DNA from 2 places in the Roseateles sp. T103 genome. Region 1 is predicted to be linked to the other one. Evidence: predicted binding sites of a transcription regulator. Region 1 holds the regulator's gene; the other holds the start of a gene.
The links. Region 1 encodes NrdR, which represses ribonucleotide reductase genes. Its sites were predicted from a motif close to CACNANATNTNGTG; they were not measured.

Region 1 (15,526 bases):
AGAACCGGCGAAGCGATCGCCCGGCTTCAGGCCGGTGCGCAGCGCCGCTTCAGCGCCGAGCACCGCCTGCATCGGCCCGCGCCACACCTGGCCCTGCGCGATGCGGCCAGCATAGAGCGCGAGATAGTCCGGCGTGGTCCCGACGATGCGGTGGCCCTTGAAGCTGTCGCCCAGCGAGATCGGCACGGCGCGCGCCACCAGCGGCTGGGCCTGCAGGCTCTCCAGCGTACGCAGCGGAATGTTGCCGGTGGGCAAATCGAGGTGGAAGACGCCGGCCAGCATGATCTGCATCGGGCTGCCCTTGGCGCCGACGACCAGATCGATGCCCGCCAGATCGCGGCGCATGCCCTGCTCGATCTGTTCGCTGACCAGCAGCACGAAGCCCACCGCGGCCAGCCCCAGGCTGAGCAGCAGCAGGTTCAAGGCAGAAACGAGAGGCCTGGACCACAGATAGCGCCAGGCCAGAGCAGCCAGCATCATGCGGCGCCCTCCTCGGCCAGCGCCGGCCGCGGCAGGCTCAGCGTCTTCATGCCTGCCGGCAGCGCAGCGCTGACGCGGCTGTCATGCGTGGCAAGCACCAAGGTCGCCCCCTGCTCCGCGGCTGCCTGTGCCAGCAGGCGCAGGCTCGCTGCGGCGGCCTCGTCGTCGAGGTTGGCGGTTGGCTCGTCGGCGAGCAGCAGGCTGGGCTTGCGCAGCAGCGCACGAGCCAGCGCGACGCGCTGCGCCTGGCCCACGCTCAACTGATGCGGGCGGCGCTCGGCCAGACTCTGCAGCCCGAGCGCCTGCAGCAGCTCGCCAATGCGCGCCGCATCGACCGGCAGCCCGGCGGCGACATAGGGCAGGCCCAGGTTCTCGCGCACGCTCAGCGCGCTGCTCAGGTGCAGCCGTTGCGGCATGAAGCCCAGCGTCGCGCCACGCCAGGCATCGCGCTGGCGCGGGCCCAGGCTGCCGAGTTCGACGCCGGCGATGCGCACCACGCCGCTGCTGGCCGTGAGCAGGCCGGCGATCAGCGCCAGCAAGGTGGACTTGCCACTACCGGACACCCCGCGCAGCAGCAGACCCTCGCCTGCGGCCAGTTGCAGGTCGGCGAAGCACAGCTCCGGCCCCTGCGGATAGCGGTAGCGCAGGCCACCCAGTTCGATCACCCAGTTGCTCATCGGGCCGCTCAGTCGCGCAGAAAGTGGCTGAAGGCCTGGCTGAACTTGGCCACCTTGGGTGCGACAACGAAGGCGCAGTAGCCCTGCTCCGGGTTGCGCGCAAAGTAGTGCTGGTGGTAGGCCTCCGCCGGGCTGTAGTTGCGCTCGGGCTGGATTTCGGTGACGACACGGCCGCCCCAGGCCTGCTGGGCCTCGGCCAGCACAGCGCGCGCCACCGCGTCCTGCTCGGCGTTGTGCACGTAGATGCCCGAGCGGTACTGGGTACCCACATCGGCGCCCTGGCGGTTCAGCGTGGTCGGGTCGTGGATCGCAAAGAAGATCTCCAGCAGGCTGCGCAGGGAGATCTGCGCGGGATCGAAGCGCACCCGCAGCGCCTCGGCGTGTCCGGTGGTACCCGCGCAAACATCCTCGTAGCTGGGCGCGGCGACATGGCCGTTGCAGTAGCCGGACTCCACCGACAGTACGCCCCGCACCCGCTCGAACACCGCCTCGGTGCACCAGAAGCAGCCGCCGGCAAGCGTGATCAGCTCGCCAGGACCAGGATTCGTCGTGTCGTTCATCGCTTGCTTGTCCATCGGATCTGGCCTTGATGCCCAGCGGCAGCGGCCGAAAGGCCGGCAGCATAGCGGAAGCTCTGAGTCAGTGCGTCGCCAGGCTCAGCTCGACCTTGGGCACCCAAGGCGCGCCGGACACGGGCTCAGCCAGCTTGGGCGCGCCCAGGAAGATGCGCTCCGGCGGAACGCCGCGCGAGATCAGCGCATCGCGCAAGGCCACCGCGCGGGCAAGCGCAAGCTGCGTCACCGCCTCGGTCTTGATCTCGAAGCCGGCAAGCAGGCGCTGCTCCATCTCCTGCGCCGGCAGGTCCTTGAGCAAGCCAAGCAGGTTGCGCGGACGATCGGGCAGGCTGCTGGACTTGTAAAGCTGTCCGAGCAGACGCGCCCGGTCCGCCGCGGAGAGCAGCAGGTCGTCACTGGTCTGCGCGGCGGCCTGCGTGCCCCCCTGACGGCGCAGTTCGCGACGACGCTCGCTCTGCAGGGCGCGCTCCAGCGCCTGCGCCTGCAGGCCGGCGCGTTCGGCCTCGGTCTGCGCCCAGCCGGTGAGCGTGAGCTTCAGCCCTGGCCTGTCCTGCAGCGCGCTGGCGATCTGATCCAGGCGTGTGAGCGCTGCGCCATCGATGGCGGCGCTGCCGGCGGCAAAGTCGATCTGGCTTTGCTCGGCACCGCCGCCCCCGGTGAGCAGCGCGAAGGGCGCAGTCAGCGCCTTGCCGATCAGATTGACGATGATCTTCACGATCAGCCCGCCCATGCTGAACTGCGGGTCGCGCAGCGAGCCGCTGATCGGCAGGTTGATGTCGATGACGCCGTTGCGATCCTTGAGCAGGGCCACCGCCAGCAGCACCGGCAGCTTGGTTGCCGAGGGACTCTCGATCCGCTCGCCAAAGGTCAGCTGGTTGAGGATGATCTGGTTCTGCGCTTCGAGCTGCCCGCCCGGATCGATCCGGTAATGCACATGGCTGGAGAGCTTGCCGCGCTCTATCGCGTAGCCGGCGTACTTGCCTGCGTATGGCGACAGCGGCGAGAGCTCGATGTCGCTGGCATCGGCGTTGATGTCCATGACCAGCGGCGCGCCGCTCGGATTGAGCTGGCCATAGATCGCGAGGCGCCCGGTGCCTTCGATGCGGCCGTTGAGCTGCAGCGGCGCCATCGCCGCATCACCGCTGGCGAAACGCCCCAGCGTGCCACTGAGCTCGCTGAGCTTGGCGCTGTAGTTGGGCTTGATATAGCGGTCGCTGAAGTCCACCGTGCCCCCGACAAAGCGGGTCTCGCCGATGCTGAGCGACAGCGCCGGTGGCGCCGCCTCAGCCGCTCCAGCCGCCGCACTTGCCGCTGCCGATGCAGCGGGCTCGGGCGGTGCAGCAGCAGCGCCCGCCGGCCGCCCGCGCAGCTCACCCAGATTGAAATGCCCGCGCTCGTCGACGATCAGGCGCGCATAGAAGTCGGCGATGCTCGCACTGCCGATCTGCAGCTGCGGCACCGCGCCGTCGGCCAGTGCAAGATCGAAGCCGCCCAGATCCAGCTCGCGCCAGCTGAGGAACTCATCGCCGGGCTGCAGCTGCGTGTCGATCTCGCGCACATGGCGCAGGCGCAGCTCGTCCACCTCGAGTCCGCCGCTCAGGCGGCCGCGCCAGCCCCGGGCCGGCAGCTCCAGGTTCAGCTGGCCCTTGAACGCCGCCTCGCCGCGGCGCACGTTGATGCGCAGGCTCTGATCCAGATAGGGCGCGAAGGCGTTGAGCGGCAAGCGCTCGACACGCAAGGCACCTTGCAGGCCCCAGGGTGCGCTGGCCAGCCGGCCTTCCCAGCTGATGCGCCCGGCTGCGGCACCCTCGCGCCGCCCGCCCGGCTGGCTGAGCTGCAGGCTCAGACGCGCCGGCGCAGCGGCAGCCCTGGCCCCCTGCCCATCCAGCGCCAGGCTGGCCACGCGCAGCTGGATGGCGTCAGCCTGCAACTGGTGCGGACCCGCTGCGCCGCCGCGCGACTGAAGCGGCCGCACCGCGGCATCGCTGAACAGCAGCCGCCCTTTGTCCACCGCCAGCTCGTCCAGCTGCACGGCCCACGGCTGTGCTGACACGGTGCCGTCCGCTGAACGCGCTGGCAGCGGCAGTTGCAACTCGCCGCCGGCATTGCGGCGCAGGTGCAAAGTCGGTGCGGCCAGGCCCAGCTTGCCCAGCGCAGCGCTGCGCCGCGCCAGGTCGATCTCAGCCCGATCGAGGCTCAGTCGCCCCAGGGTGGCGAATTCGCTGCCACCGATCAGCTGGGCCTGCACGGCATCGACGCTGAGGCCTCTGAGCTGCAGCTGTCCGCGCGCCAGGGCGCCCGGCTCCAGCGGTGCCACAGCAGCAAAGCGCCACTGCCCGGCGGCGCTACCCCGCAGCTGCAACGGCACGCTCGACTGCAGATAAGGCGCCAGCGTTTGCAGCGAGATCTCGCGCCAGGAACCTTCAGCTTCCAGACGCTGACCGTCAAGCCGCACGGCAGCCTGCACCTGACCGGGTTTGCCGTCCGGCAGTGCACGCAGCTGTGCCGAGGCTTGCAGTTGCCCGGCCATCTGCTGCGCAAGCGGCCACTGCAAGCGGCTGCCACTCAGCTGCAGGGCGTCGAGCGCCAGTGCAGCTGGCCTGCCCAGGGCCTGATCCTGCCAGGCGAGGCGACCGTCGGAGATGGACAGCCTGTCCAGCATCAGCTGCCCGGCGGGCTCGCTGGTACCCGCCTGGCGCGAAGGCGCTGGCGCCGCAAGAGCAGGCAGGCGCAGTTGCCCCGCACGGTCGCGCTGAAGGCTGAGTCGGGGCTGTTCGATCTCGACGGCATCGAGATGAGCCCGTCGCGCCAAGGGCTGCACGTCGCGCAAGGACAGGCGCAGGAGTTTCCACGACAGCCAGCCGGGCTGGCCACGCTGACCCAGACTCAGCTCTCGCAACACAACGGTACCGGCCACGCTGAGCTCGGGCTTTGCCGGCACCGTCTCCCGGTAGCGAAGCTGCAGATCACCATCCAGCAGCCCCTGCTCCAGCCGCAGCGGCAGGTCTCTGCCCGCATAGGCCTGCCAGGGCGCCAGCTGCGCGCCGTCGATCTTCAGGTGCAGCTGCAGCGGGCGTGCCGGTGCCAGCGGCTGACCACTGAGCTCGGCCCATAAGGCTGCGCCATCAAGCCTGGCCGACACCCGCAGCGTGACCGGTTCGTCGGCATCCTGGGCGCGCAGCGAGAGTCGCGGCAGCTCGATATCGATGTCCGCGAGCTCATGCTGCTGGGACAGGTGACGATCGTCGAACTGCCAGCGTCCGGACCGGACGGCGACACGCTGCAATACCACCGGCGTGGACGAGGCGTTTCCCGTCGATCGCGGCGCGAGCCAGCGCTGCAGGACATCGTCGATGTCCAGACGCGTCTCGTCCAGGCGGGTCAGCCGCAACGTCGGCGACTGCAGTTCGAGCTGGCTGAGCACGGCGGCGCGCGCCCAGAGCGAGGCAATAGACAGTCTGGCCTCGACGCGTTCGATCCGCAGCTGCGCCTGATCGGCAGGCGCGGCGCCGGCCAGGGTCAGACCGCGCATGACCAGGCCCAGCCGCCAGGGGCTGACTTCGACCTGCTCGACGCTGAGCCGGCGACCCAGCGCTTCGCTCGCCAAAGTCATGCCGCGGCCCTGCACCCAGGCGGGAAGCCAGACGCCGGCCGCCACCATCAGCAGCACCAGCAGCACAGCCAGCAGCAGGCTCCAACGGACGAGCGGCCGCTTCAGCACAGTGAACCGACTGCGGTCGGCGCTGGGTGACGAGGTGGCTCCGGAGTTCATCGCCGTCCAGTGTAGCCAGCGCCCTGCGATGATGAGACCCGTGACGAACTGATGCGGCGCAAGCTTCTATCACCTGCCTAGAACCATGCTTGATGGACTTCTCCCTGCGCTCAAGCCCTGGCTGCTGGCGCTCGCCCTCCCCCCGGCCCCTGGGCTGCTGCTGGCCTTGCTGGGTGCCGGATTGCTGCAGCGTCGTCGCCGCAGCGGCTGGCCGATCCTGCTCGGCGCGCTGCTGTTCATCTGGCTGGGCTGCACCGAGGCAGCAGCCGATCGGCTGCGCGTCTGGCTGCTCGGGCCGATGGAGGCGCTCTCGCCGATGCAAGCCCAGCAGTTGCGCGCTGCGCCGGCGACTGCCGTGCTCGTGCTCGGCGGCGGCGCCTTGCAGAACACTGCAGAGTACGGTGGCGCGACGCTCAAGCCATTGACGCTGGAACGCCTGCGCTACGGGGCGTGGCTGGCACGGCGCCTCGAGCTGCCGCTGGCCTATACCGGCGGCGTTGGCTGGGGGGGCAAGGAGGACGCGGTGGCCGAGGCGCCCCTCGCCCGACAGGTGGTCGAACAGGAGTACGGCATGAAGCTGCTGTTCGCCGAAAGCCAGTCGCGCGACACGCGTGAGAACGCTCAGTTCAGCCTGCCTTTGCTGAAGCAGCACGGCATCCAGCGCGTCTTGCTGGTCACGCATGTTCAGCATATGCCTCGCTCGCTGCGCGCTTTCCGGGTGCTGGTGGATGAGCAGACGCTGTCTCTGGCGCCAGCGCCGGTTGGTGGTCGGGCGACTGGGCTGCCGCTTGTTGTCGGCGACTGGCTGCCCTCGGTGCAGGGCTATGCGCAGTGTCGCTATGTGATCTATGAATGGCTGGCTCTTCGCCTGGGCCATTGAGGTGCGCAGGCCCCACAAATGACAAGCCCCTTCCGGAGCGGATCCGGAAGGGGCCGGATGGCTGATGCCATCAGTGGGGCTCCGCGGCCATCTGCCGCAGGGCTCCTGGCGCGCAGAGACTGCGCCAGTTGGAGTGCCTTCAAAAAGGCAAGCGAACAGTAGCGCAGTCTGGCGTCGGCATCAAGCCCCGCAGCTCATGCTGGGGCTGAGCCGCCGAACAAGCGCTCGAAGAGCGCGTCCGCACGCTGCTGCACGTCCGCCTCCATCGTGATCGGGCGCCCCCATTCGCGCGAGCTCTCGCCAGGCCACTTGTTCGTCGCATCCAATCCCATCTTTCCACCCAGGCCGCTGATCGGCGATGCGAAGTCGAGATAGTCGATCGGCGTGCTCTCGACCAGGGTGGTATCTCGCACCGGATCCATGCGGGTGGTGATCGCCCACACCACTTCCTTCCAGTCCCGCACGTCCACGTCGTCATCGACCACCACGATGAACTTGGTGTACATGAACTGGCGCAGAAAGCTCCACAGCCCGAACATCACTCGTTTGGCATGCCCGGCGTAGGCCTTGCGGATCGAAATCACGGCCATGCGGTAGCTGCAGCCCTCGGGCGGCAGATAGAAGTCCACGATCTCTGGAAACTGCTTTTGCAGGATGGGCACAAAGACCTCGTTGAGAGCCACGCCCAGGATGGCGGGCTCGTCCGGCGGCTTGCCGGTGTAGGTCGAGTGATAGATTGGTTGGCTGCGTCGGGTCAGTCGCGCCACTTCGAACACCGGGAACCAGTCCTGCTCGTTGTAGTAGCCGGTGTGGTCGCCGAACGGCCCCTCGAGGGCATGCAGGTATCCGCCCTTCTCCTTCAATGGCACGCCGTCCTCGCTGACGCCTTCATAGCCGGCCGCTGCGGCGGGAATATGCCCCTCCAGCACGATCTCGGCGCTGGCCGGCACCTGCAGCATGCGTCCGGCCTCACCGACGCCGCTGTCCACCAGTTCGGTGCGCGAGCCGCGCAGCAACCCGGCGAACTGGTACTCCGAGAGGCTGTCGGGCACCGGTGTGACCGCGCCAAGAATGGTGGCCGGATCGGCGCCCAAAGCCACCGCAATCGGAAACGGCTGGCCTGGATTGGCGAGCGCGAAGTCACGAAAGTCCAGGGCGCCGCCACGGTGCGCCAACCAGCGCATGATCAGCTGGCGCCGGCCGATCAATTGCTGTCGGTAAATGCCAAGGTTCTGACGCAGGCGCGGGCTGGGCACCGACTGCGGGCCGCGGGTGATCACCAGCCCCCAGGTCAGAAGCGGGCCTGCATCGCCAGGCCAGCAGGTCTGGATCGGCAAGGTCTTGAGATCGACGTCCGACCCGACGAGTACCTCCTCTTGGCATGGCGCTCGCCGGACGACGCTGGGTTTCATATCCCACAGCGCCTTGGCCATCTGGATGAGCCGGCCAGCGTCCTTCAGTCCTCGCGGTGGCTCGGGTTCCTTCAGGCTCGCCAGCAACTGTCCGACCATCCGCAGATCAGCCAAGTTTTCGGCCCCCATGCCGAGGGCCACTCGTTCAGGGGTTCCGAACAGATTGGCGAGAACCGGAATGTCATGCCCGATCGGACGCTCGAAAAGCAGCGCTGGTCCGGCTTGCCGCAGCACCCGGTCGGCCAGCGCCGTCATCTCCAGCCGCGGCGACACCGGCTCGACCACCCGCCGGAGCTCACCCGCATGCTCCAGGCCGTGGATGAAGTCGCGCAAGTCCCGATATTTCATAACAAATAGTAATTAAGCTTCCAAGCAATGAGCTTGACGGGTTATTTTTGGTCCATAGAATCCGCGCTGCCCTGATCGATCAGGGTTAACCCGCGTCAACTCCAAGGGACTGAGTTGATGCATCGCTGCCGATGGACGCCGACCAAGGGACACCCCACGAGATGGTGGTGTGCCTGCAATGAAGGCCGGTCCATTATCAATGCCCGAGATTGTCCGCAGGCCGATCAAGCCTGTCGGGTCTGCTGAAGGGCGGAGACGAAAGGAGTCACATGACAGCGCGATTCGAGTCCACACGTGCCCTGGCCCGCCGAACCGGCTGCGCCATCTCCCTGTTCATCAAGGACATCGGCCACGGCCTGCTCGTGGTCAGCCACAACACACTGGCTCTGGTGGGCCTGGTGGTGCTTTCCTTGCTGCTGATGTTCTACAGCCAGGCCGAACTCCGTCACCGGGTCGAAGCCGAGGTTTACGACTGGCTGGAGACGCGCATCGGTGAACGCGCGGGGGCAGAAGGCAACGCACTCTTCGGTCTTGATGAACCCGATGCGGCGAGCCGCGCAACCGCCACCGACCCCAAAGCCCTGCCCCGTCAACAGGCAGCGGTGGCCAACTGGCTGGCACGTCGCTACAAGGTGGCACCCGAGCCGGTCAGCCGCCTGGTGCAGGAGGCCTACACCCTAGGCCAGCGTGCCAGAGTCGAGCCCACGCTCATTCTGGCCATCATCGCGGTCGAATCCAGCTTCAACCCCTTCGCCCAGAGTTCAGTTGGTGCACAGGGCCTGATGCAGGTGATGACGCGGGTGCACGACGACAAGTTCCGCGCCTTCGGCGGCAACCATGCCACCTTTGATCCGGTCACCAACCTGCGGGTCGGTGTACAGGTGCTGAAGGAATGCATCAGACGCGCCGGCGGGCTTGAAGAAGGGCTGCGCTATTACGTCGGCGCGGCAAACCTCAGCGATGATGGTGGCTATGTCGGCCGCGTCATGGGCGAGCACGAGATGCTGAAGGCAGTGGCTGCGGGCCTTCCGAACGCGCCGAAACCGCGCGATCCGGCACCGTCGGTTCCGAGCACTCCCGACGACAAGCTGGCTCTGGCCGGCTGAAGCGCGCCCGGCGCTCCGTTACACTCGGAGCCTCGCGTAACTGGCGATCAAGGCGGCACGCTGGCGCGTGTCGCCCGAGGTGGTGGACCACCGGGGAGCGCGAGCGTTCGGATCGTCTCAAGCAGATGGCTCCGATCGGATTCAGCCGTTCGCCTGGGCAGTTCCACACCGAGCCATGTATAGCTTGGGGCGCCAGGAACTCGAACCCTTGAGACCCACCACCATCATCATGTTTGATCGCAGCACCTCCACACTTGCCTCTGTCGACCCCGAAGTCTGGGCAGCCGTCCAGCAGGAGAACCGCCGTCAGGAAGAGCACATCGAGCTGATTGCCTCCGAGAACTACACCTCGCCCGCTGTCATGCAGGCGCAAGGCAGCCAGCTGACCAACAAGTACGCCGAAGGCTATCCCGGCAAGCGCTACTACGGCGGCTGCGAATACGTGGACATCGTCGAGCAGCTCGCGATCGATCGCCTGAAGCAGCTGTTCGGCGCCGGCTTCGCCAACGTGCAGCCCAACTCCGGTTCGCAAGCCAACCAGGGCGTGTTCTTCGCGCTGCTGCAGCCCGGTGACACCATCATGGGCATGAGCCTGGCCGAAGGCGGCCATCTGACGCACGGCATGCCGTTGAACATGAGCGGCAAGTGGTTCAACGTGATCTCCTACGGCCTCAACGCCAAGGAAGAGATCGACTACGACGCCATGGAAGCCCTGGCCCGCGAAAAGAAGCCCAAGCTGATCATCGCCGGCGCATCGGCCTACAGCCTGCACATCGATTTCGAGCGTTTCGCCAAGGTTGCCAAGGAAATCGGCGCCTACTTCATGGTCGACATGGCCCACTACGCTGGCTTGATCGCCGCTGGCGTCTACCCCAACCCGCTGCCGCATGCGGATGTGGTGACCTCCACGACGCACAAGAGCCTGCGCGGCCCGCGTGGCGGCATCATCCTGACCAACAGCGAAGAGATTGCCAAGAAGATCAACTCGGCCATCTTCCCTGGCATCCAGGGCGGCCCGCTGATGCATGTCATCGCTGGCAAGGCTGTCGCCTTCAAGGAAGCCCTGACGCCCGAGTTCAAGGCCTACCAGGAGCAGGTGGTCAAGAACGCCAAAGTGCTGGCTGACACGCTGATCGAGCGCGGTCTGCGCATTGTTTCTGGCGGCACGCAGAGCCATGTGATGCTGGTCGACCTGCGTCCCAAGGGTCTGACGGGCAAGGAAGCTGAGGCCATCCTCGGCTCGGCTCACATGACCTGCAACAAGAACGGCATCCCGAACGACCCGCAGAAGCCGATGGTCACCAGCGGCATCCGGCTCGGCACACCAGCCATGACAACGCGCGGATTCAAGGAAGAGCAGGTTCGCCAGACCGCCCACCTGATCGCCGATGTGTTGGACAAGCCGCATGACGAGGCCAACCTCGCCGCGGTGCGCGAGAAGGTCGCCGCGTTGACCCGCGACTTCCCGGTCTATCGCTAAGACCACTGCAGGCCCGCCAGCATGCGCTGCCCGTTCTGCAGCCACGACGAGACCCAGGTCGTCGAGACTCGCGAGTCCGACGAAGGGGATGTGGTGCGCAGACGGCGGCGCTGCCAGGGCTGCGACAAGCGCTTCACCACCTATGAGCGCGCGGAAATTGCGCTGCCGGTGGTGGTCAAGAAGGACGGCACGCGCGCCGACTTCGACCCGGCAAAACTGCGTGCATCGATGCAGCTGGCACTGCGCAAGCGGCCGGTGAGCATCGAGCAGGTCGACGCCGCACTTGAGCGCATTCAGGAAAAGCTGTTGGCCAGCGGCGCCCGCGAGATGCCCTCAACCAAGCTGGGGGAACTCGTCATGCGCGAGCTCAAGCGCATCGACAAGGTAGCCTACGTGCGCTTTGCCTCGGTCTACCGCAGTTTCGAGGATGTGGACGAGTTCCGCCAGCTGATCCGGGATATCTGACCAGCCCCTCTTTGGAGGGAGGCATGCCCCCTCCCCGGCAGGACAGAAGCCCGCCGGTTGACGCACTAGCTTTGCTGCAGTGTTCACGCACAGCAAAGAGGCCGCGTCATGACATCACGCACCCCTGCCGCCCAGATCGCGACACAAGGCGGTCACAGCCTGATCGAAGCGCTGCTCAGCGTCGCGATTCTGGCCATCCTGCTCTCGGCCATCCTTCCGGCACTGGACCGGTTTGTACTTCGACAGCGACTGCAGGTTGCCGCTCAATCGGTGATGGTGGATCTGCAGCAAGCCCGGGCCGAGGCGGTGCGCGGGCGCGAGTCCATCCAGTTCGCCTTTGGCCAACCGGCTGGCGGCAGCTGCTACGTGATCCACACCGGGGCCATTGGCGCCTGTCGCTGCGAGGCCGACGGCCAGGCAATTTGCACAGGCGATGGCAGCGTGCTCAAGACCAACTGGCTGCCTGCGAGCCGGTCGGTCACGCTACGGGCCAATGTCCGCAACCTGAGCTTCCATGCGCGGCAGGGCTCGGTGACGAGCACTGGCAGCATCGACTTGGAACTCGCGAAGGGTGGCGAGGCGGTGCGGCATGTGGTCAGCATCGCCGGACGGGTGCGCAGCTGCGCACCCGCTGGAACGGTCGGCGGCCTCAAGCCCTGCCTCGGCTGATCCGAGCCCCCGTTGACGAACGGCCGCGCAAGGCTGACAAGCGGCAGTTCGTGAACGATTTCACGAACAGACTGATTCCGATAATCCGACCATGGAGCGGCAGACCTTTTCCTTCAGGACAAGGATGTGCCGGGATGGGAGGCTACAGGGGTTCACCTTGGTGGAACTGCTGGTCGCGGTCGCCATCCTGGCCATCCTGGCCGCCATCGCCCTGCCGGTCTATACCGAGCATGTGCGCAAGGGCCGGCGCAGCGATGCCGTGGCAGCACTGAGCCTGGTTCAGCAGGCACAGGAGCGCTGGCGAGCCAATAGCGCCAGCTATGCCGACAAGCTGGAGACACTCGGCTTCAACAGCTCCAGCTCAGCCAAGGGCTACTACCAACTCAGCCTGAGCGACGTTTCTGCGGGCGGCTATACCGTCACCGCCAGCGCCATCAGCGACAAGGCCCAGGCGGCCGACTCGAAGTGCGCCCAAATGTGGGTCACGCTCAGCGGCGGGACGCTGAACTACGGTTCGACGCAGACCGGGTGCTGGGCCCAATGAGCATGGACAGGCGCATGCTGCTCCTCGGCATCACCCTGATTGAACTGCTGGTGGTCATGGCGGTTCTGGGTGTGCTGCTCGCGGTGGCCGCGCCGTCCTTTGCGGACCTGATGAACCGACGCCGGGTAGAGGCGATTGCCCAGGAACTCAGCACGGACTTGGCTTATGCCCGCTCCGAGGGCGGTCTGCGCGCACGCGCGATCACCATGCGTTTCAGTTCGAACAGCCAGACGAGCTGCTACGTCGTACACGTTCAGGGCAAGATCGGCATCTGCAACTGCCTCAATCCAAAGGGCAGCGAATGTCCGGGCGGCTTTGCCAACCAATTGCCGCTGAAGGTGAACCGCTTCAGTGCCGGTCAAGGGGTGACGCTGGTACCCAGCGCGGGTTCGGCCGCCATCACCTTCATCACCCCGCATGCCACGCTGGCCAACGAGGCCGGTGCATCGGTCGCCGTGGTCGGCAACCGGGGCTACAGGCTGGAGGCGCGTGTGAGCGGCCTAGGTCGGGTGCTGGTATGCGACCCCGACGGTTCCTTTGGCGGAGGTTACAGGCGATGCCCCAGCTCATGAACCGGCAGCGCCAGCGCGGCCTGGGCCTGGTGGAGCTGATGGTCGGCCTGACCATCGGCCTGATCATCACTGCGGGCGCCATCACGCTGACGACCAATCAGCTCGCCGACCATCGCCGCCTGGTCCTGGAGACACAGGTGCAGCAAGACCTCCGGGCCGCAGCAGACCTGATGCTGCGAGACCTGCGTCGCACGGGCTTCTGGGTCTTGCCGCAGAACGGCGTCTGGGCCGCCGGGCAGCCGCTCGAGCGCAGCGCCTACGGAGCGGTCGCACTGACCGAGAAGGGCGACGGCCTGACCTACGACTACAGCCTTGCCGACAACCGCAAGACCAGCAACCCCCAAGCGCCAGAGGACAACGAGGTCGATGACAAGCGCGAGCTGTTCGGCTTCCGCCTGGTGGATGGCACGCTTCAGTTCCGCACCGGCGGCAAGTGGCAACCGCTGACGGATCCGGCCACGCTGGAAGTCACCTCTTTCGATGCCAGCATCCATACGCAGTCCGTGCCGCTCGAGGAGTTCTGTCCAAGGCCCTGCCCGGCAGGCACCGTCTGCCAACCCTTCATCCAGCAGCTACGCCATGTGGACATCCGCTTGGCCGGGCGCGCAGTCCATGACCCCGCAGTCGTACGCAGCGTCCATCTGACGGCACGCCTGCGCAACGATGCGATCAGCGGGAGCTGCCCGGCATGAGCAGCCGCAATCGCCAGGCCCAGCGCGGCGCCACTACCCTGGTGGTGGTGATGGTGCTGTTCTTCATCATCGCGATGATGGCCGCCTACGCGAACCGGAACCTGCTCTTCGAGCAGCGCATCTCATCCAACTACTACCGCTCCGGAATGGCAGCCGAAACCGCTGAGGCCGGCCTTGAGTGGACGATTGCCCGACTGAACAGCGGCCTGATCGACGCCTCCTGCACTGACGATGCCGGCCAGGCCAGCAGCTTCAGGGATCGATATCTGAACATCGACGCTGCGCGCACGATCACGACCGACCTGAACCGCAGCACGCCCGTAGCGGCCTGCATCATCACTGCAGATCAGGGGCTGAAGTGCGTCTGCCGCGGCGATGGCGAGACCAAGAGTCTTGCTGCCCCATCGTCTCAACAGTTCCAGCCCATGTTCGGGATCGCCCTCACGCCGGTGAACCGGCCCGGCGTGGTGCGCGCCACCGTGACGGCTTGCACCGACACCTTGAGCAACTGTGGCTCCAGTGGCACGGCAGCGGTGGCCGCAGGTTTCGCCACCGCGACGGCCACGGTGGATCTCGCGCTGCTCAGCGCCCTGAAGACGCCGCCTGCCAGTCCGGTGGTGGCGCGGGGCAGCATCGACCTCGGCAGCGCTGGGCTCGGTCTGCACAACGCAGAATCCAGCGCGAACGGTCTGCTGCTGCACAGCGGCGGGGCATTGATCGGCAGCACCGTGCGATCGAGCAGCCTTCCCGGCACGCCGGTGAAAGCCGCCCAGATCGCCGACGATGCCGCGCTGGCCGCTCTATCGAGCGAGAGGTTCTTTTTCAACTTCTTCGGCATGTCTGCGGCGACCTATCGCGATCAGCCGGCGACACGTCGGATCAATTGCAGCGACGACTGCAGCGCCGCCGTACAGACGGCTTACGCCCAGGGCGCTCGGCTGATCTGGGTGGACGGCCTGCTCGCGCTGCGCAGCAATCTTGAGCTGGGCTCAGACCAAGACCCGCTGATCCTCATCAGCGACGGTTCTGTGTTGATCGACGGCCCGATGAAGATCAGTGGATTGGTCTACGCGCGTGGCGACGCCAGCTGGAGCAATGGCAGCGGCATGCCGGCGATGCTCACCGGGGCGCTGCTCGTCGAAGGCTCGCTCAGCGCCTCCGGCACGGCCGACATCGTCTATCGCTCTGACGTGCTGAATACCTTGAGCAACCAGCGCGGCAGCTTCGTGCGCGTGCCGGGCAGTTGGACGGACACGCAATGAACCCGACGGCCCTGCGCAGACGCCAAGGCGGCGTCACCTTGATCGAGGCGCTGGTCGCGCTGCTCATCATGGCCTTCGGCATGGTTGCCATGGTGGGCATGCAGAGCAATATGCGTCGCAGCGCCGATGTCGCCAAACAGCGCAGCGAGGCAGTGCGCATAGCCCAGCAGGACCTCGAATCGCTGCGCGCCTACTCGCAGCTTGTGCGTGACGAGGCGACTCCGTCAGAGACGATCAGCTTCGACCAGATCATCAGTGACGAGCCACCCGGCGTCGGCGACGCGAGCGCCAATGCAAGCTTCAAGCTGCGGCGCACCGTGACACCCGCAGCGGACGGCAGCGCCCAGACCGTCGAGGTAAGCGTCAGCTGGAAGGACCGTGCCGATGAAACGCAGACCGTTCGGCTGCGCAGCGTCATCGCTCGGGTCGATCCCAAGCTGAGCGCGGCCCTGACGGTTCCCCCGGATGGCAGCCCGACACGGCGCCCGCTGGGCCGCAACACCAGCATTCCGCTCGATGCCAAGGATCTGGGCGACGGCCGCAGTGTGTTCAAGCCCCCGCAGAGCGGCAGCATTGCCTGGGTCTTCGACAA
Region 2 (15,526 bases), on a different contig from region 1:
TGGCGAGCGGCGCGCTCGGGCGTCTGGTCGGCGAGTCGGCGGCGATGCAGCAGGTGCGCGCACTGATCACCAAGGTGGCCAGGAGCATGGCTCCGGTGCTGCTGCACGGCGAGTCGGGCACCGGCAAGGAACTGGTCGCGCGCGCCATCCACGAGGTGAGTGCGCGTGCCGAGCAGCCCTTCATCGCGGTGAACTGCGGCGCGATTCCCGAGCAGCTGCTGGAGGCCGAGTTCTTCGGCTATCGCAAGGGCGCGTTCACCGGCGCGAACGAGGACCGCGAAGGCTTCTTCCAGGCCGCGCAGGGGGGCACGCTGTTCCTCGACGAGATCGGCGACCTGCCTCTGGCCATGCAGAGCAAGCTGTTGCGCGCCATTCAGGAGCGCTCGGTGCGTCCGGTGGGAGCGGTGGCCGAGGCGCCGGTGAACACGCGCATCGTCAGCGCCACGCACAAGGATCTGGCCGCCGAGGTGGCGGCCGGGCGTTTCCGCCAGGACCTGTTCTACCGGCTCAACGTGATCCAGATTCGCGTGCCGCCGCTGCGCGAGCGGCTGGAGGATCTGGCTGCGATCAGCGAGCGGGTGCTGCAGCGCATCGCGGAGGACGCCGGTGTCTCGCCGGCACCGCGGCTCACGCCGGCGGCGCTGAGCCAGATGCAGCGCTACGCCTTTCCCGGCAATGTGCGCGAGCTGGAGAACCTGCTGCATCGCGCGCTGGCACTTTCGGGAGGCGAGCAAATCGGCCCCGAGGATCTCGGGCTGCCCGAGGCCCTGCTGGACGATTCGCAGTTCGGCGCGCTCGACGTGCCGGAGGGGCCCAGCACGATCGCGCCCGCAGCGCAAGCTGCCGCTCAGCCTGCAGGCGACGCTGGTCAGGCCGAGCTGCCGGCGGACCTGGCCGTCTATCTGGACGAGGTGGAACGCAGCATCCTGCTGCGCGCGCTGGCACGCCATCGCTTCAATCGCACCGCGGCTGGCGCGGCGCTGGGGCTGTCGCTCCGACAGATGCGCTACCGCATGGCGCGCCTTGGCATCAGCGAGGACAGCGCGAGCTGATCGCGCCGGCAGGTCCGGCGAAGCTGTGACGCATTGTTTCCGCGCGTGACGCGCGCTGTCAGGGCTGGCGCACGGCCTGCAGCGCTGCGGTCTGGCAGGAGCTCAGCATTGATGCGGTCTGGCAGGCGATTTCGCGCTGTGGGCCGCGTGCTTTCTAGGCCCGGAATGCGCTGCACCGATGGCGTCGATGCACAACGCCGTTTCAAGGGCTGCAGGGCGAGCGTGGCGCGCTACTTACGGCCCGCGGGCTAGTGCTTTCCGTGCTCCGGGTCAATGGGGTTCGCACGCTATTGGTAGTGCTTGAAGGCCCTGAGGGCCCCAGATATAGTGTCCTTCCATGCTATCCTGCTGACCGAGCAAACAAGCCATGCGCTCTCACTTTGCCGCCTTCGTCGACTGCGTCGCAGCACCTGCTGCTGGCGCGCGGGGTGGCAGCGGTGAGGCGAAGGCGAGCGGGACCGATGCCGAGGTCCGCCGCTCGCCCAATTACCCCACTTTGCATGAGCGATTCCCGCGCACGCTCTGAGCGTGCCGGGTCTTGCTATTGCCGAGCGACACACAAGAACCCATCAGACGAGGAAACCTATGCAGAGCATCGCCGTCCAATCGCACGCGGAACCCTTGCCCGGTGCCCAGGCAGCCGAACCGACCGCCAAGCACTCCGCCTACGAGGCCTATCAGATCATCCGCCGCAATGGCGCGGTGGTGGCCTTCGAGCCGAGCAAGATCGCGGTGGCGCTGATGAAGGCCTTCCTCGCGGTGCACGGCACCACGGGTGCGGCGTCGGCGAGCGTGCGCGAGACGGTGGATGGCCTGACCGAGGCGGTGGTGCGTGCGTTGCTGCGCTCGCGTCCGAGCGGCGGCACCTTTCATATCGAGGATGTGCAGGATCAGGTCGAACTGGGCCTGATGCGCGGTGGCCATCACGAGGTGGCGCGCGCCTACGTGCTCTATCGCGAGCGCCGTGCGCAGGAGCGTCTGGCCAAGGGTGAGGCGGCGCAGGCCGCGGTGCAGGAAGCCGGCCTGATGGTCACCGACAAGGGTCAGCGCGTGCCGCTGGACCTCGCCAAGCTGTCGGCGCTGATCAGTTCCAGCTGCGAGGGCCTGGGCGCCGACGTGAAGCCCGAGCCCATCCTGGCGGAGACCAAGCGCAATCTGTACGACGGCGTGCCCATCGACGAGGTCTACAAGGCCGCCATCCTGGCCGCGCGCACCTTGATCGAGAAGGACCCGGCCTACACGCGCGCCACCGCCCGCCTGCTGATGCACACCATCCGCAAGGAGATCCTCGGCGAAGAGGTGACGCAGGCCGAGATGGTCACGCGCTACGCCGAGTACTTCCCTCAGTTCATCAAGAAGGGCGTGCAGGCCGAGCTGCTGGACGACAAGCTGCAGCAGTACGACCTGGCCAAGCTGGGCGCTGCGCTGAAGGCCGAGCGCGACCTGCAGTTCGACTATCTGGGCCTGCAGACGCTGTTCGACCGCTACTTCCTGCATGTGGACGGCACGCGCATCGAGATGCCGCAGGCCTTCTTCATGCGCGTGGCCATGGGCCTGGCGCTCAACGAGATCGACCGCGAGGCGCGCGCCATCGAGTTCTACGAGGTGCTGTCCAGCTTCGATTTCATGAGCTCGACGCCGACGCTGTTCAACTCCGGCACGCGCCGCTCGCAGCTGTCCAGCTGCTACCTGACCACGGTGTCCGACGACCTCGAAGGCATCTACGAGGCGCTGAAGGAGAACGCGCTGCTGTCCAAGTTCGCTGGCGGCCTGGGCAACGACTGGACCCCGGTGCGCGCGCTGGGCTCGCACATCAAGGGCACCAACGGCAAGAGCCAGGGCGTCGTGCCCTTCCTGAAGGTGGTCAACGACACCGCGGTGGCCGTCAACCAAGGCGGCAAGCGCAAGGGTGCGGTCTGCGCCTATCTGGAGAGCTGGCACCTGGACATCGAGGAGTTCCTCGAGCTGCGCAAGAACACTGGCGACGACCGCCGCCGAACGCACGACATGAACACCGCAAACTGGATTCCGGACCTGTTCATGCGCCGCGTGATCGAGGGTGGTGACTGGACGCTGTTCTCGCCGTCGAGCTGCCCGGACCTGCATGACAAGTTCGGCAAGGCCTTCGAGGAAGCCTATGTGGCCTACGAGGCCAAGGCCGACCGCGGCGAGATCAAGCCCTTCAAGCGCATGCAGGCCAAAGACCTGTGGCGCAAGATGCTGACCATGCTGTTCGAGACCGGCCATCCCTGGATCACCTTCAAGGATGCCTGCAATGTGCGCTCGCCGCAGCAGCATGTGGGCGTGGTGCATTCGTCCAACCTGTGCACCGAGATCACGCTGAACACCAACGACAACGAGATCGCGGTCTGCAACCTGGGCTCGGTGAACCTGGCCCAGCATCTGAAGGACGGCGGCATCGACCATGAGAAGCTGAAGAAGACGGTGTCGACGGCGATGCGCATGCTCGACAACGTCATCGACATCAACTACTACGCGGTCAAGAAGGCGCGCGATTCCAACTTGCGCCACCGTCCGGTGGGTCTGGGCGTGATGGGCTTCCAGGATGCGCTGTACCAGCTGCGCACGCCCTATGCGTCGCAAGCCGCGGTGGAGTTCGCCGATCGCTCGATGGAAGCCGTCTGCTACTACGCCTACTGGGCCTCGACCCAACTGGCCGAGGAGCGCGGTCGCTACTCCAGCTACCGCGGCTCGCTGTGGGACCGCGGCATCCTGCCTATCGATTCGCTGGACCTGCTGGCCGAGCAGCGCGGCGGCTACGTCGAGGTCGATCGCTCGACGACGATGGACTGGAACGCGCTGCGCCAGCGCATCGCCGCCCACGGCATGCGCAACAGCAACTGCGTGGCGATTGCGCCGACCGCGACGATTTCCAACATCATCGGCGTCGACGCATCGATCGAGCCCTGCTTCGGCAACCTGTCGGTGAAGTCCAACCTCTCCGGCGAGTTCACCGTGGTCAACGAGTACCTGGTGCGCGATCTGAAGAAGCTGGGCCTGTGGGACGACGTGATGGTCATGGACCTCAAGCACTTCGACGGCTCGCTGCGCCGCATCGACCGCGTGCCCGAGGAGCTCAAGGCCTTGTATGCGACGGCCTTCGAGGTGGAGCCGGTGTGGCTGGTGGAAGCCGCTGCGCGACGCCAGAAGTGGATCGACCAGGCGCAGAGCCTGAACATCTACATGGCCGGTGCTTCGGGCAAGAGGCTGGACGAGACCTACAAGCTGGCCTGGGAGCGCGGCCTGAAGACGACCTACTACCTGCGCACGATCGGCGCCACTCATGCCGAGAAGAGCACGGTGTCCAAGGCGGGACAGCTCAACGCAGTGTCGGCATCGGCACCGGTGATGGCATCGGCGCCGGCTGCAGTGGCAGCGGCAACGGAAGAGGCGGTGCCCGCCACCGACATCAAGTTCTGCTCCATCGACAACCCGGACTGCGAGGCTTGTCAGTAAGGCCGTGAGTGGGCGATGAGAAAGATGCTCATCGCCCGTTTGCCCCGTGTTCATCGGCTTGTCCGGCCGATGGGTCTGCACCGAAGGACGATGCCGAGGACTTTGTGCCTGATGCATTTCGATGCAACTCAGCAACAGCGCGATGCGCGCGCTGTCAAGAAGTCCTTGGTGTTTTCGACACAACACTCTGATAATTCGACTCGATAGGAAATCCACCATGCTGGTTTGGGAAGACGACCTGAAGCCCTCTCACAGCGCTGCATCTAGCGCCAGCCCCAACATCGCTCCGGCACTGCAGCCGGTGGCGGCGGCTACGGTCTCCGCTTCTCACGCGCCCCAGCGCCAGACACAAGCTGCCTCGGGCACTGCGGTCGACAAGTCGCAGCGTCGCGTCAACGTCGCAGACAAGCGCATCATCAACGGCCAGACCGACGTCAACCAACTGGTGCCCTTCAAGTACAAGTGGGCCTGGGAGAAGTACCTCGCCACCTGCGCGAACCACTGGATGCCGCAAGAGATCAACATGTCTCGCGACATCGCGCTGTGGAAGGACCCGAACGGACTGAGCGAAGACGAGCGCCGCATCATCAAGCGCAACCTCGGCTTCTTCGTCACGGCCGATTCGCTGGCTGCGAACAACATCACTCTGGGCACCTACCGCCACATCACCGCGCCCGAGTGCCGCCAGTTCCTGCTGCGCCAGGCCTTCGAAGAGGCCATCCACACGCACGCCTATCAGTACATCGTCGAGTCGCTCGGTCTGGACGAGAGCGAGATCTTCAATGCCTATCACGAGGTCTCGTCGATCCGCGACAAGGACGAGTTCCTGATCCCCTTCATCGACGCGATCATGGACCCGCACTTCCGCACCGGCACGCCCGAGGCGGACCAGACCCTGCTGAAGTCGCTGATCGTCTTTGCCTGCCTAATGGAAGGCCTGTTCTTCTACGTCGGCTTCACGCAGATCCTGGCGATGGGCCGGCAGAACAAGATGACCGGTGCCGCCGAGCAGTACCAGTACATCCTGCGTGACGAGTCCATGCACTGCAATTTCGGCATCGACTTGATCAACCAGATCAAGTTGGAGAACCCGCATCTGTGGAATGCCGAGTTCAAGGCCGAGATCAAGGCGCTGTTCCTGAAGGCCGTCGAGCTCGAGTACCGCTATGCCGAGGACACCATGCCGCGCGGCGTGCTGGGTCTGAATGCCTCGATGTTCAAGGGCTACCTGCGCTACATCGCGAACCGTCGTGCCACCCAGATCGGGCTGGAGGAACTCTTCCCTAACGAGGAGAATCCCTTCCCCTGGATGAGCGAAATGATTGACCTGAAGAAGGAGCGTAACTTCTTCGAGACGCGCGTCATCGAATACCAATCGGGTGGTGCGCTGTCGTGGGACTGAGCCTGGACACAAGACAAGCCCTGCGGTTTGTCTTGTGCCTGGCGAAGGCCAAGTCGCCTGCAAGCGACTTGGCTGAGTAAGCGAAGGCCCTTTGCCGTCGCCCTCAGCTCACTTTGTATTTTTGTTTGGAAGTCGTTGAGATTGGCAGTGCCCGTGACCCTGGCCACAGAAGCCGGGGCGAGGGTGCTGCAAACCGATTCACCGCACCGGAGCGCTCCTCCTGGGCGACTTTGGGTGGTGAATAGCTGCAGCGTGGCGGACCGGTCTGCCGCGTGCAGTGATCTTGCAACTTGATCAAGGAGAACTGTATGGCAACTGCAAAGAAGGCCGCTCCGGCCAAGAAGGCTGCTCCCGCGAAGAAGGCTGCAGTCAAGAAGGCCGCCCCGGCGAAGAAGGCCGCTCCGGCCAAGAAGGCTGCGCCGGCGAAGAAGGCTGCTGCTCCGAAGAAGGCCGCACCGGCGAAGAAGGCTGCTGCTCCGAAGAAGGCTGCACCGGCGAAGAAGGCTGCTGCTCCGAAGAAGGCTGCACCGGCGAAGAAGGCTGCTGCTCCGAAGAAGGCCGCACCGGCGAAGAAGGCTGCTGCTCCGAAGAAGGCTGCACCGGCGAAGAAGGCTGCTGCCCCGAAGAAGGCTGCACCGGCCAAGAAGGCTGCTGCGCCCAAGAAGGCTGCTGCCCCCAAGAAGGCTGCTGCCCCCAAGAAGGCTGCTGCCCCCAAGAAGGCTGCAGTGAAGAAGGCTGCCGCCAAGCCTGCTGCTGCGTCGAAGCCGCCTGCGAAGAAGGCCGCCAAGAAGCCGGCTGCCAAGAAGCCTGCCCCTGCGCCTGCTGCTGCGCCCGCTGCGGCTCCTGCTGCGCCGGCCGCGAAGACCGCGCTGAGCCCGCAAGCTGCCTGGCCGTTCCCGACCGGCAACAAGCCCTAAGCAGGCTTAAGAAGCCGAGCTTTGGCTCGCATGAGACCCGGCCTCGGCCGGGTCTTTTTTTGCCTGGGATTTTCTCGAGCGCTGAGCCCTGAGCGCGAGTCGATCGGCGCCCTGCTCAGGGGTGGAAGATCTCGATCGTGTAGCCGCTGACTCGCTGGGTGCCGGTGCTGAACATCAGCTGCAGCGTCATCTCGCCCTGGCCGGCAATTCGGTCGGCCCTGGTGTCGAAGTCTGTCGGCTTGAGCATGCGACGAGACACCACTGCACCGTTGCCGTCGGTCAGCGTGAGGTCGACCCATGGCAGTGCTACCGCGTGACCGGCCTTGTTGCGCAGGCTGAGCTTGAGCTTGTAGTTGTTGCCGTTGCCGGCCACGCTCAGGCTGCTGCTGTCCACGGTGAGCGCATCGATGCGCCGCCAGGGCTGCAGCTCGCAGCCAGCTGCCGAACACATGGCCTGCAGCGCAGGCTCGCTGGCCGGGAACACGGCTGCCAGTGCATCGCGGAACTGCCAGGTGGCCTGCGCGGTGAGCAGCAGCACGAGCAGCGACGCCGCGCCTGCCAGGGCGGCGCGGACCTTGGGGCGCTTCCAGCGCGACGCATTCTCTGCATGGCGCAGGAAGCTCGCCTGCGGCGCGGCAGTCGTGTCGGTCGCTGGCGCGACACTCGTTCCCGGGGCGAGCGCCTGATCAGGCCCGTGCGCATCGACGAGGCCTGCCGGCGCCACGGCGGGCTCGAAGGCAGGCGCTGGGCTGGGTTCCAACGCGGGTTCCGTCGCTGCCGGCGTCGGGTCGCCGAAATGACTCGGTTCGCCGAAGTAGGGCTCGCGGCGACTGTCCTGAAAGCCGCTGGCCGCCGGCTCGATCGGCGCGGGTGGCGGCAGGTCGACGTCGATTTCGACGTCGGGCGATTCCGCTTGCCGTCGTTCCTGGACCGGTGGGCTCTCTTCGCGAGGCAGTACCCAGGTGGTCTCGTCCTGAGGTCGAGCGGCAGCAGGCAGATCGCTACCGGGTTCATCCACCAGCGGCTCGGCTGCGGCCGAGGGCTGCGGCCAGGGAGGCGGCGCTTCGCGCTCGATATCGAAGAGCTGCTCGCGCGCATCGAACACCTCGGCGCAGCGACCGCAGCGCACCCAGCCTTCGGACACGCGCAGCTGATCCTCGACCACCCGGAAGATGGTGCCGCAAGCGGTACAACGGGTGGCCAGACTCATGCCAGCATCATGCCATGAGCCAGGGGCAGTTCATCCCGGGTCAGTCCCGGTGCGCCGTCATCAGTATCCATCCGTCTTCTTGGTCAGACACTTCCAGCGCCAGCCAGGGGGCGTAGGCGGCTTTCAGCTCTTCGGCCTGTCGCGCCAGGATGCCGGCCAATACGATGTCGCCGCCCGGCGCGAGGTGTTGGCACAGCAGTGGCGCCAGCAACTTCAGCGGAGAGGCCAGGATGTTGGCCAGCACCAGCGGGTAGCTGCCTGCGGCCATGTCGGGAAGGCCGGAGCGCAGCGTCACGCCGTTGGCTGCTGCATTGGTCTGTGTCGAACTGACCGCGGCCGGATCGATGTCGACCGCGTCGATGCTTCGTGCGCCATGCAGCGCTGCGCCGATGGCCAGGATGCCCGAGCCGCAACCGTAGTCGAGCACGCGCGTCCAGGATGGCGCCTTGTCGGCATGGCGGGCGATCCAGCGCAGGCACATGCGGGTGGTCGGGTGCGTGCCGGTGCCGAAAGCCAGACCAGGGTCCAGGCGCATCACGCGCTTGGCCTGTGCCGGCGCTTCGTGCCAGGAGGGCACGATCCAGAACTCGGGCGTCACCTCCACTGGCGCGAACTGCGACTGCGTCAGCCGCACCCAGTCCTGCTCGGCCACGGCCTGTATGGTCTGCACATGCACATCGCACGCCCAGTCCTGCGCGAGCAGCAGCGTAGCCGCTTCGGTGGCCTCGGCCTCGGTGGCGAACAGCGCCTTGACGACCGAGCGCTCCCAGCCCGGCTTGGGTGCGGGCATGCCGGGCTCACCGAACAGGGCCTTCTCGGCATCGGTGTCCGCGTCCGCATCCTCGACAGAGACGGCCAGCGATTCGACCTCCATCAGTGCGTCGCTGACGGTCTCGACGTCCGCCTCGCGGCAGATCAGCACCAACTCGTGCAGCGCACTCGTGCTCATCGCTTGTGCTCGCTCATCCAGTGCTCGAGGTAATGGATGCTGGTGCCGCCCTCGATGAATTTGGCGTCGGCCATCAGTTCGCGGTGCAGCGGGATGTTGGTCTGGATGCCTTCCACCACCGTCTCTGACAACGCAATGCGCATGCGCGCCAGCGCCTGATCGCGCGTATCGCCGTGCACGATGATCTTGCCGATCATCGAGTCGTAATTGGGCGGCACGAAGTAGTTCGTGTAGGCATGCGAATCGACGCGCACACCGGGGCCGCCGGGTGCATGCCACGTGGTGATGCGGCCCGGCGAGGGCACGAACTTCACCGGGTCCTCGGCGTTGATGCGGCACTCGATCGCGTGGCCGCGCATCGTGATGTTGCGCTGGGCGAAGGGCAGCTTCTCGCCGGCGGCGATGCGGATCTGCATCGCGACGATGTCGATGCCGGTCACCATCTCGGTGACCGGGTGCTCGACCTGCACGCGCGTGTTCATTTCGATGAAATAGAACTCGCCGTTCTCGTAGAGGAACTCGAAGGTGCCGGCGCCACGGTAGCCCATCTTCTTGCACGCGGTGGCGCAGCGGTCGCCGATCCTCTCGATCGTGCGACGGGGGATGCCGGGGGCGGGGGCCTCCTCGATGATCTTCTGGTGGCGGCGCTGCATCGAGCAATCGCGCTCGCCCAGCCAGACGGCGTTCTTGTACCCGTCGGCCAGCACCTGGATCTCCACATGGCGCGGGTTCTCGAGGAACTTCTCCATGTAGACCTCGGGATTGCCGAAGGCTGCGCTTGCCTCGGACTTGGTCATCTGCACCGCATTGACCAGTGCCGCCTCGGTGTGCACGACACGCATGCCGCGCCCGCCACCACCGCCGGCGGCCTTGATGATCACCGGATAGCCGACCGAGCGCGCGATGCGCACGATCTCCTTGGGATCGTCGGGCAGTGCACCCTCGGAGCCGGGCACGCAGGGCACGCCGGCGCGGATCATCGCCTGCTTGGCGGAGACCTTGTCGCCCATCATGCGGATGTTGTCCGGCGTCGGGCCGATGAAGGTGAAGCCGCTGCGCTCCACACGCTCGGCGAAGTCCGCGTTCTCGCTGAGAAAGCCGTAGCCCGGGTGGATGGCCTCTGCATCGGTCACCTCGGCGGTGGCGATGATGGCCGGCATGCTCAGATAGCTCTGTGCCGACGGGGCCGGGCCGATGCACACGGCCTCGTCGGCCAGCTTCACGTACTTGGCGTCGCGGTCGGCTTCGGAATAGACGACCACGGACTTGATGCCCAGTTCCCGGCAGGCGCGCTGGATGCGCAGCGCAATCTCGCCTCGATTGGCGATGAGGATCTTCTTGAACATCGCGGCCGCCTTATTCGATGACGAACAGGGGCTGGCCGAACTCGACCGGCTGGCCGTTCTCGCAGAGGATCTTGGTGATCGTGCCGCTCTTGTCGGCATCGATCTCGTTCATGATCTTCATCGCCTCGATGATGCAGATCGCCTCGCCTTCCTTGACCTGCTGGCCGACCTCGACGAAGGGCTTGGCGTTGGGGCTGGAGGCGCGGTAGAAGGTGCCGACCATCGGCGACTTGACCTTGTGTCCGGTCTCCTCGGCAGGGGTCGGCGCCGCGGGCGCAGCGGCCGGTGCAGCGACTGCTGCCACCGGCACGGCGGCGACGGGAGCAGCGACCGGCGCAGCGGCCGGCGCCATCACCACGCCGGCGGGCGTGCCGTCGGACTTGACGATGCGCACCTTGCCGTCGGCTTCGGTGATCTCGAGTTCAGAGATGTTCGACTCGGAGACCAGGTCGATCAGTGTCTTGAGCTTGCGCAGATCCATGAATGTTCTCCAACGGAAAAGGTGTGTTTGTTGTCAGGAAGGTGGCCGGTCACTGGCGACCAGCCCGGCTGGCCTCAGCGCGGCGCGGCCTGCTGAAGCCGGCCCAGCGCGAACTGCAGCGCCAGTGCGTAGCCTTGAGCGCCCAGCCCACAGATCACGCCTTCGGCCAGCTCTGAGAAATAGCTGTGGTGCCTGAAGGGTTCGCGCTTGTGGATATTCGAGAGATGAACCTCGACGAAGGGGATGCCCACGGCCGCCAGGGCATCGCGCATCGCCACGCTGGTGTGCGTGTACGCGGCCGGATTGATGATGATGAAGCCGGTTCCATCGCGTCCGGCGGCCTGGATACGGTCGACCAGGGCGCCTTCGTGGTTGCTTTGGAAGCTCTCCAGCTGGACACCCGCTTGTGTCGCGATCTTGGCGAGTTCAGCGTCGATCTGCGCCAAAGTCGTCGAGCCATAGACACCTGGCTCCCGGGTACCCAGGAGATTCAGATTGGGGCCATGGAGGACGAGAATCTGCATCGGATGCGCGCCGAGTCGGTCTAGAGCCGGCTCACTAGAAGCGAGAAAGGCTGAACTTTACGCTTTTTGGCCGACGATCTCGGCAAGAGTCCAAAAATTTATCGCTTGACCGTCGATGCGCTTTACGGCTGGCTTTTCAGCGCTGGCTGCTCGCCAGTTGGCGCAGTTCGGCCAGGTTGGTTGCGCCCAGCTTGCGCCAGACCACCTCGCCGGCGGCGTCGAAAGCCACGCTGAAAGGCAGGCCGCCGCTGATATTGCCGAGTGTGCGAGCCAGGTCGGTACCGGTCAAGCCGGCCAGGCCAATCGGGAAACTGACCGGGCGCTGGCGCAGGAATTCGCGCACCGGCGTCGGCGCGTCGACGGCCAGGCCCAGCACTTCCCAGCCGGCCGACTGGTGCTCGCTGCGGAACTGGTCGAGTTCGGGCATCTCCTTGATACAGGGCGCGCACCAGGTTGCCCAGAAATTGAGCAGCAGCGGCTTGCCGCGCAGAGTGGCTGCAGCGAGCGTGCTGCCGCCGGGCTGATCGAAACTGGCGGCCCAGAAGGCCTGGGCCGCCTGTGACAGCTCCTTGGGCGCATGCCTGCGCCAGGACAGGCCCAGGCCGACGGCGGCGGCTGCACCGCCAGCACCCAGGAGCAGCCATTTGCGCCGCTGCGGATTCTTTGTGCTCATGTTTGCGGGTCTTCTTCAATTAGTTTGCGCAAGGCAACGAGGTCGCCGCGTTCGCTTCGGCCCCGAGCATCGGGCTTGAGTGCACCGCGTAAGTCGTCGTGGTCGAGGATGGTCATCGCGATGGTGACGCTCTCGCCCAGTTCGCGGCAGGGAGCGGCGACGCTCAGCACGTCGACCGGCTCGCCGCGCGGCCCGCGCATCTGGCCGACGTCGTAGTCCACGCCGGCATTGAGCAGCGCGATCTCGGCGGCCTTTGAGTCGTCGCAGAACAGCTGCAGATGGATATTGGACAGCCGGGTCGCCGTGCCGCGCCAGACCGCGCCGCTCAGGTGCGGGCGGAACTCGGCCAGCCGCTCCATCCACTGTGCAGCCAGCCGGCGCAGCGCGGCGAGCTCGCCCGGCTGCGTATCGGCGCAGAACAGCGCCAGATACTCGCGCACCTCGTCTTCGAGCAAGTCGTTGTCGGGCAGGGCGCTGCGGCTGGGCAGCCCCAGGGTCTTGATCGCGCGCTGCTTGGCGGGACCGTATTCCAGCCCTTCCTCCACCACGAGGCGGGCGGCGGCAGCGGCGATCTCGCGGGCGAGTTCGGTGTGCGACATGGTGGGGCGCATCCTAGCCGGCCGGCGATGGCCTTGCCGGCGGGCAGCGCTTCAGGGCAGCTCGACCGCCCACATGCGCGCCTCGATGGTGGCGGCGCGCGAGAGCAGATAGGGCGACGCGGGGCGCTTCTCGAAGCGCTTGGGTGCCGGCAGCATCACCGCCAGGCGCGCGGCCTGAGCCGGCGAGAGCTGCGCCGCATCGACGCGGAAGTAGTGCCGCGCCGCCGCCTGGGCACCGAACAGGCCTTCGCCCCACTCGACATTGTTCAGATAGATCTCCAGGATGCGCGGCTTGCTCAGCAGGCCTTCGAGCATCATCGTCAGCGCCAGCTCTTGGCCCTTGCGCAGCAGATTGCGTTCGCCGCTGAGGAAGAGGTTCTTCGCCAGCTGTTGAGTGATGGTCGAGCCGCCGACGATCTTTGCCGTCGTCGCGGGCTTGCCGGCCGGTGCGCGGCTGGCCTGCTTGGCCGCCTGGGCTTCGGCCTTCTGGTTGCGCTCCCAGGCCTTTTCCATCGCGTCCCAGTCGACGCCGGCATGCTCGGCAAAGCTCGCGTCTTCGCTGGCGATCACCGCGCGGGCGAGGTTCTTCGAGATTGCCGCGCCCGGCACCCAGCGTTGGCTCCACTCGACCCGGTGCTTCTCGGTGGCCAGGCGCCAGATCTCGCTGCGCTGGAAGGTGGTCGATTGCGGATCCAGCCAGCTCATCAGCACGATGCGTCCGGCGAAATAGAACTGCAGCGCCAGCACGCCCAGCAGCAGCAGGGCCAGCAGGCGCAGCAGGGCGGTGAGTGGCGATCTCATGGCCGGGAGCTGAAGTCCTGCCACTCAGTGGATCGTGGCGGCATCCACCTCGGCACGCAGCGCGGCCAGCACCGGCGCGGTGTCCGGACGCAGGCCGCGCCAGACTTCGAAGGCCTCGGCGGCCTGCTCGACCAGCATGCCCAGACCATCGCGGCCTTCGGCGCCCTGCGCATGCGCCCAGGCGAGGAAGGGCTGGGCAGCCGGGCCGTACATCATGTCCAGCGCCAGTGCACCCGGGGCCAGCACGCCGGCCGCCACCGGCACGCCGGCGCCGGCGAGGCTGGCGCTGGTGCCGTTGACCAGCACGTCGAAGCCCTGGCCGCAATCGTCCAGCGCGCTGGCGCGCAGCTGCACGCCATGTTGCGCAGCCCAGTCGCGGTGCGACTCGATCAGCGCCTGCGCCTTGTCCACACTGCGGTTGGCCACGGTGATCTGCGCCGGGCGTGCGGCGATCAGGCTGCCCAGCACGCCGGCCGAGGCACCGCCAGCACCGAGCAGCAGCACGCGCTTGCCCGCCAGCGGCCGGCCGGCATTGCGCTCGATATCGCGCACCAGGCCGGCGCCATCGGTGTTGTCGCCGAACCAGCCCTGGTCGTCGAAGCGCAGCGTGTTCACCGCGCCGGCCAGCGCGGCGCGCGGGCTCAGGCGCGCGGCCAGCGCATGGGCTTCGAACTTGAAGGGCACGGTGACATTGCAGCCCTTGGCGCCCGACGCGGCAAAGGCGCGGATCGCGTCGGCAAAGCCGTCCAGCGGGCACAGCAGGCGTTCATACACCAGCGCCTGCCCGGTCTGCTCGGCAAAGCGGGCGTGAATGGCCGGCGAGCGGCTGTGCGCCACCGGGTTGCCGGCGACGGCGTAGAGATCTGGCTTGACTGCGGTCTGGCTCATGGGTTCTGTCCGGACAGGCTGGTCTCCAGCCCGTCCTCGCGGGTGAAGCGGAAGCGCGAGGTGATCACCAACACCTCGGCACCGCGGCGCATCGCTGCCGTGAAAGGGCCGAAAGGCGCGGCAGCGCGCACGATGGCCAGCGCGCGACGGTCCAGCACCGCATTGCCGGAGCTGGCGACGATGTCCGTCTCGATGACGCGGCCGCGCGCGTCCACATGGATGTTCAGCACCAGCTCGCCGTAGAGCTTCTTGCCCTGGAAGGTGGGGAAGTCGCGCGTGCCGCGCTCCTCGATCTTGCGGCGCAGGCCGTCGTAGTACTGTGCATAGACCACCTCGCGCGTGGCCGGGCTGATGTAGCGCTTGCGCGGGCGGGCGTTCTCTTCGTTGACGCGCTTCTCGATCTCGGCGAGCAGCTGGATCAGGCGGCGGCGCTTCTCGGCGCGCTCCTGCGCCTCGGGCGTGCCCTGGTCGCGCTGCGGGTCGGGCGGCGGCAGCAGCGCCAGCTCGCGGCGCACGGTAGCCAGCAACTGCTCCTGCTGCTCCTGCAGCTTGGCGATCTGCGCGCGCTGCACCTCGTTGGCCTCGCCCGCTTCCAGCAGCGGCGAGGGCGGCAGCGGCGATGTGGCGCGGCCGCTGTCGGCCTCGCCGCCGCCAGCCAGATTGGCCTGGGCCAGGGCCTGCGCCTTGACCGGCTTCTCGTTGCCGCGGGTGTTGACCAGCACCACTTCCAGCGGCGTGTCCTCGAAGATGCGGTTGAAGCGCTCGGGGTCGGCAACGCGCAGCGCCAGCAGGCCGCCGTGCAACAGCAGCGACACCGCCAGGGCGCGCTGCAGCAGCGAGAAGCGGGCCAGCACCCCCATGGCTTCAGCTGCCCGCCGCCTCTGCGGGTGGGGCGGCGCTGCCGTCGCCGGCTTCGTCGGCACCGATGTCGATCGCCAGCGTCAGCGCGCCAGCCGGGGCCTCGCCGGCCTCGTCTTCCTCTTCCTCGATCGCGGCTTCGTCGGCGACCTTGTCGTCGAGGCGCGTAATCAGTGAGGCATGCACATCGAGCGTCATCTCGTCGATGCCGGTGATGCGCACCTTCACATGCGTGCCGCGCTCGAGGCTTTCGCAGCCCAGCGCGCGGAAGACCAGCGGCAGCGTGTCGGCTCGCACCAGCCCGTCCTTCATCACCGCGGCGGTGAGCTCGGTGACCTCATGCTGCTGC

Region 2: a site for NrdR is predicted at 1,369-1,382, ahead of AC2EBS_RS13790 (ribonucleoside-diphosphate reductase subunit alpha). Genes of this name have one in related genera too.

What each region holds. Positions count from the first base shown of each region.
Region 1 covers NZ_JBXVVS010000001.1:976,325-991,850, reverse strand. Annotated here, with positions in the region: gene AC2EBS_RS04330 (ABC transporter permease) at 1-480, opposite strand, end outside; gene AC2EBS_RS04325 (ABC transporter ATP-binding protein) at 477-1,157, opposite strand; gene msrA (peptide-methionine (S)-S-oxide reductase MsrA) at 1,166-1,717, opposite strand; gene AC2EBS_RS04315 (DUF748 domain-containing protein) at 1,797-5,504, opposite strand; gene AC2EBS_RS04310 (YdcF family protein) at 5,590-6,384, shown strand; gene AC2EBS_RS04305 (UbiD family decarboxylase) at 6,579-8,144, opposite strand; gene AC2EBS_RS04300 (lytic transglycosylase domain-containing protein) at 8,414-9,250, shown strand; ZMP/ZTP riboswitch at 9,277-9,416, shown strand; gene glyA (serine hydroxymethyltransferase) at 9,480-10,730, shown strand; gene nrdR (transcriptional regulator NrdR) at 10,752-11,195, shown strand; gene AC2EBS_RS04285 (GspH/FimT family pseudopilin) at 11,304-11,864, shown strand; gene AC2EBS_RS04280 (type IV pilin protein) at 11,956-12,408, shown strand; gene AC2EBS_RS04275 (prepilin-type N-terminal cleavage/methylation domain-containing protein) at 12,423-12,980, shown strand; gene AC2EBS_RS04270 (PilW family protein) at 12,965-13,672, shown strand; gene AC2EBS_RS04265 (pilus assembly PilX family protein) at 13,669-14,934, shown strand; gene AC2EBS_RS04260 (type IV pilus modification PilV family protein) at 14,931-15,526, shown strand, end outside.
Region 2 covers NZ_JBXVVS010000004.1:271,244-286,769, reverse strand. Annotated here, with positions in the region: gene AC2EBS_RS13795 (sigma-54-dependent transcriptional regulator) at 1-1,052, shown strand, start outside; gene AC2EBS_RS13790 (ribonucleoside-diphosphate reductase subunit alpha) at 1,638-4,529, shown strand; gene AC2EBS_RS13785 (ribonucleotide-diphosphate reductase subunit beta) at 4,747-5,931, shown strand; gene AC2EBS_RS13780 (histone) at 6,240-6,848, shown strand; gene AC2EBS_RS13775 (zinc-ribbon and DUF3426 domain-containing protein) at 6,964-8,058, opposite strand; gene prmA (50S ribosomal protein L11 methyltransferase) at 8,099-9,007, opposite strand; gene accC (acetyl-CoA carboxylase biotin carboxylase subunit) at 9,004-10,353, opposite strand; gene accB (acetyl-CoA carboxylase biotin carboxyl carrier protein) at 10,364-10,834, opposite strand; gene aroQ (type II 3-dehydroquinate dehydratase) at 10,909-11,358, opposite strand; gene AC2EBS_RS13750 (TlpA family protein disulfide reductase) at 11,495-12,031, opposite strand; gene AC2EBS_RS13745 (hypothetical protein) at 12,028-12,630, opposite strand; gene mtgA (monofunctional biosynthetic peptidoglycan transglycosylase) at 12,682-13,431, opposite strand; gene aroE (shikimate dehydrogenase) at 13,456-14,319, opposite strand; gene AC2EBS_RS13730 (cell envelope integrity TolA family protein) at 14,316-15,179, opposite strand; gene AC2EBS_RS13725 (ribonuclease catalytic domain-containing protein) at 15,184-15,526, opposite strand, start outside.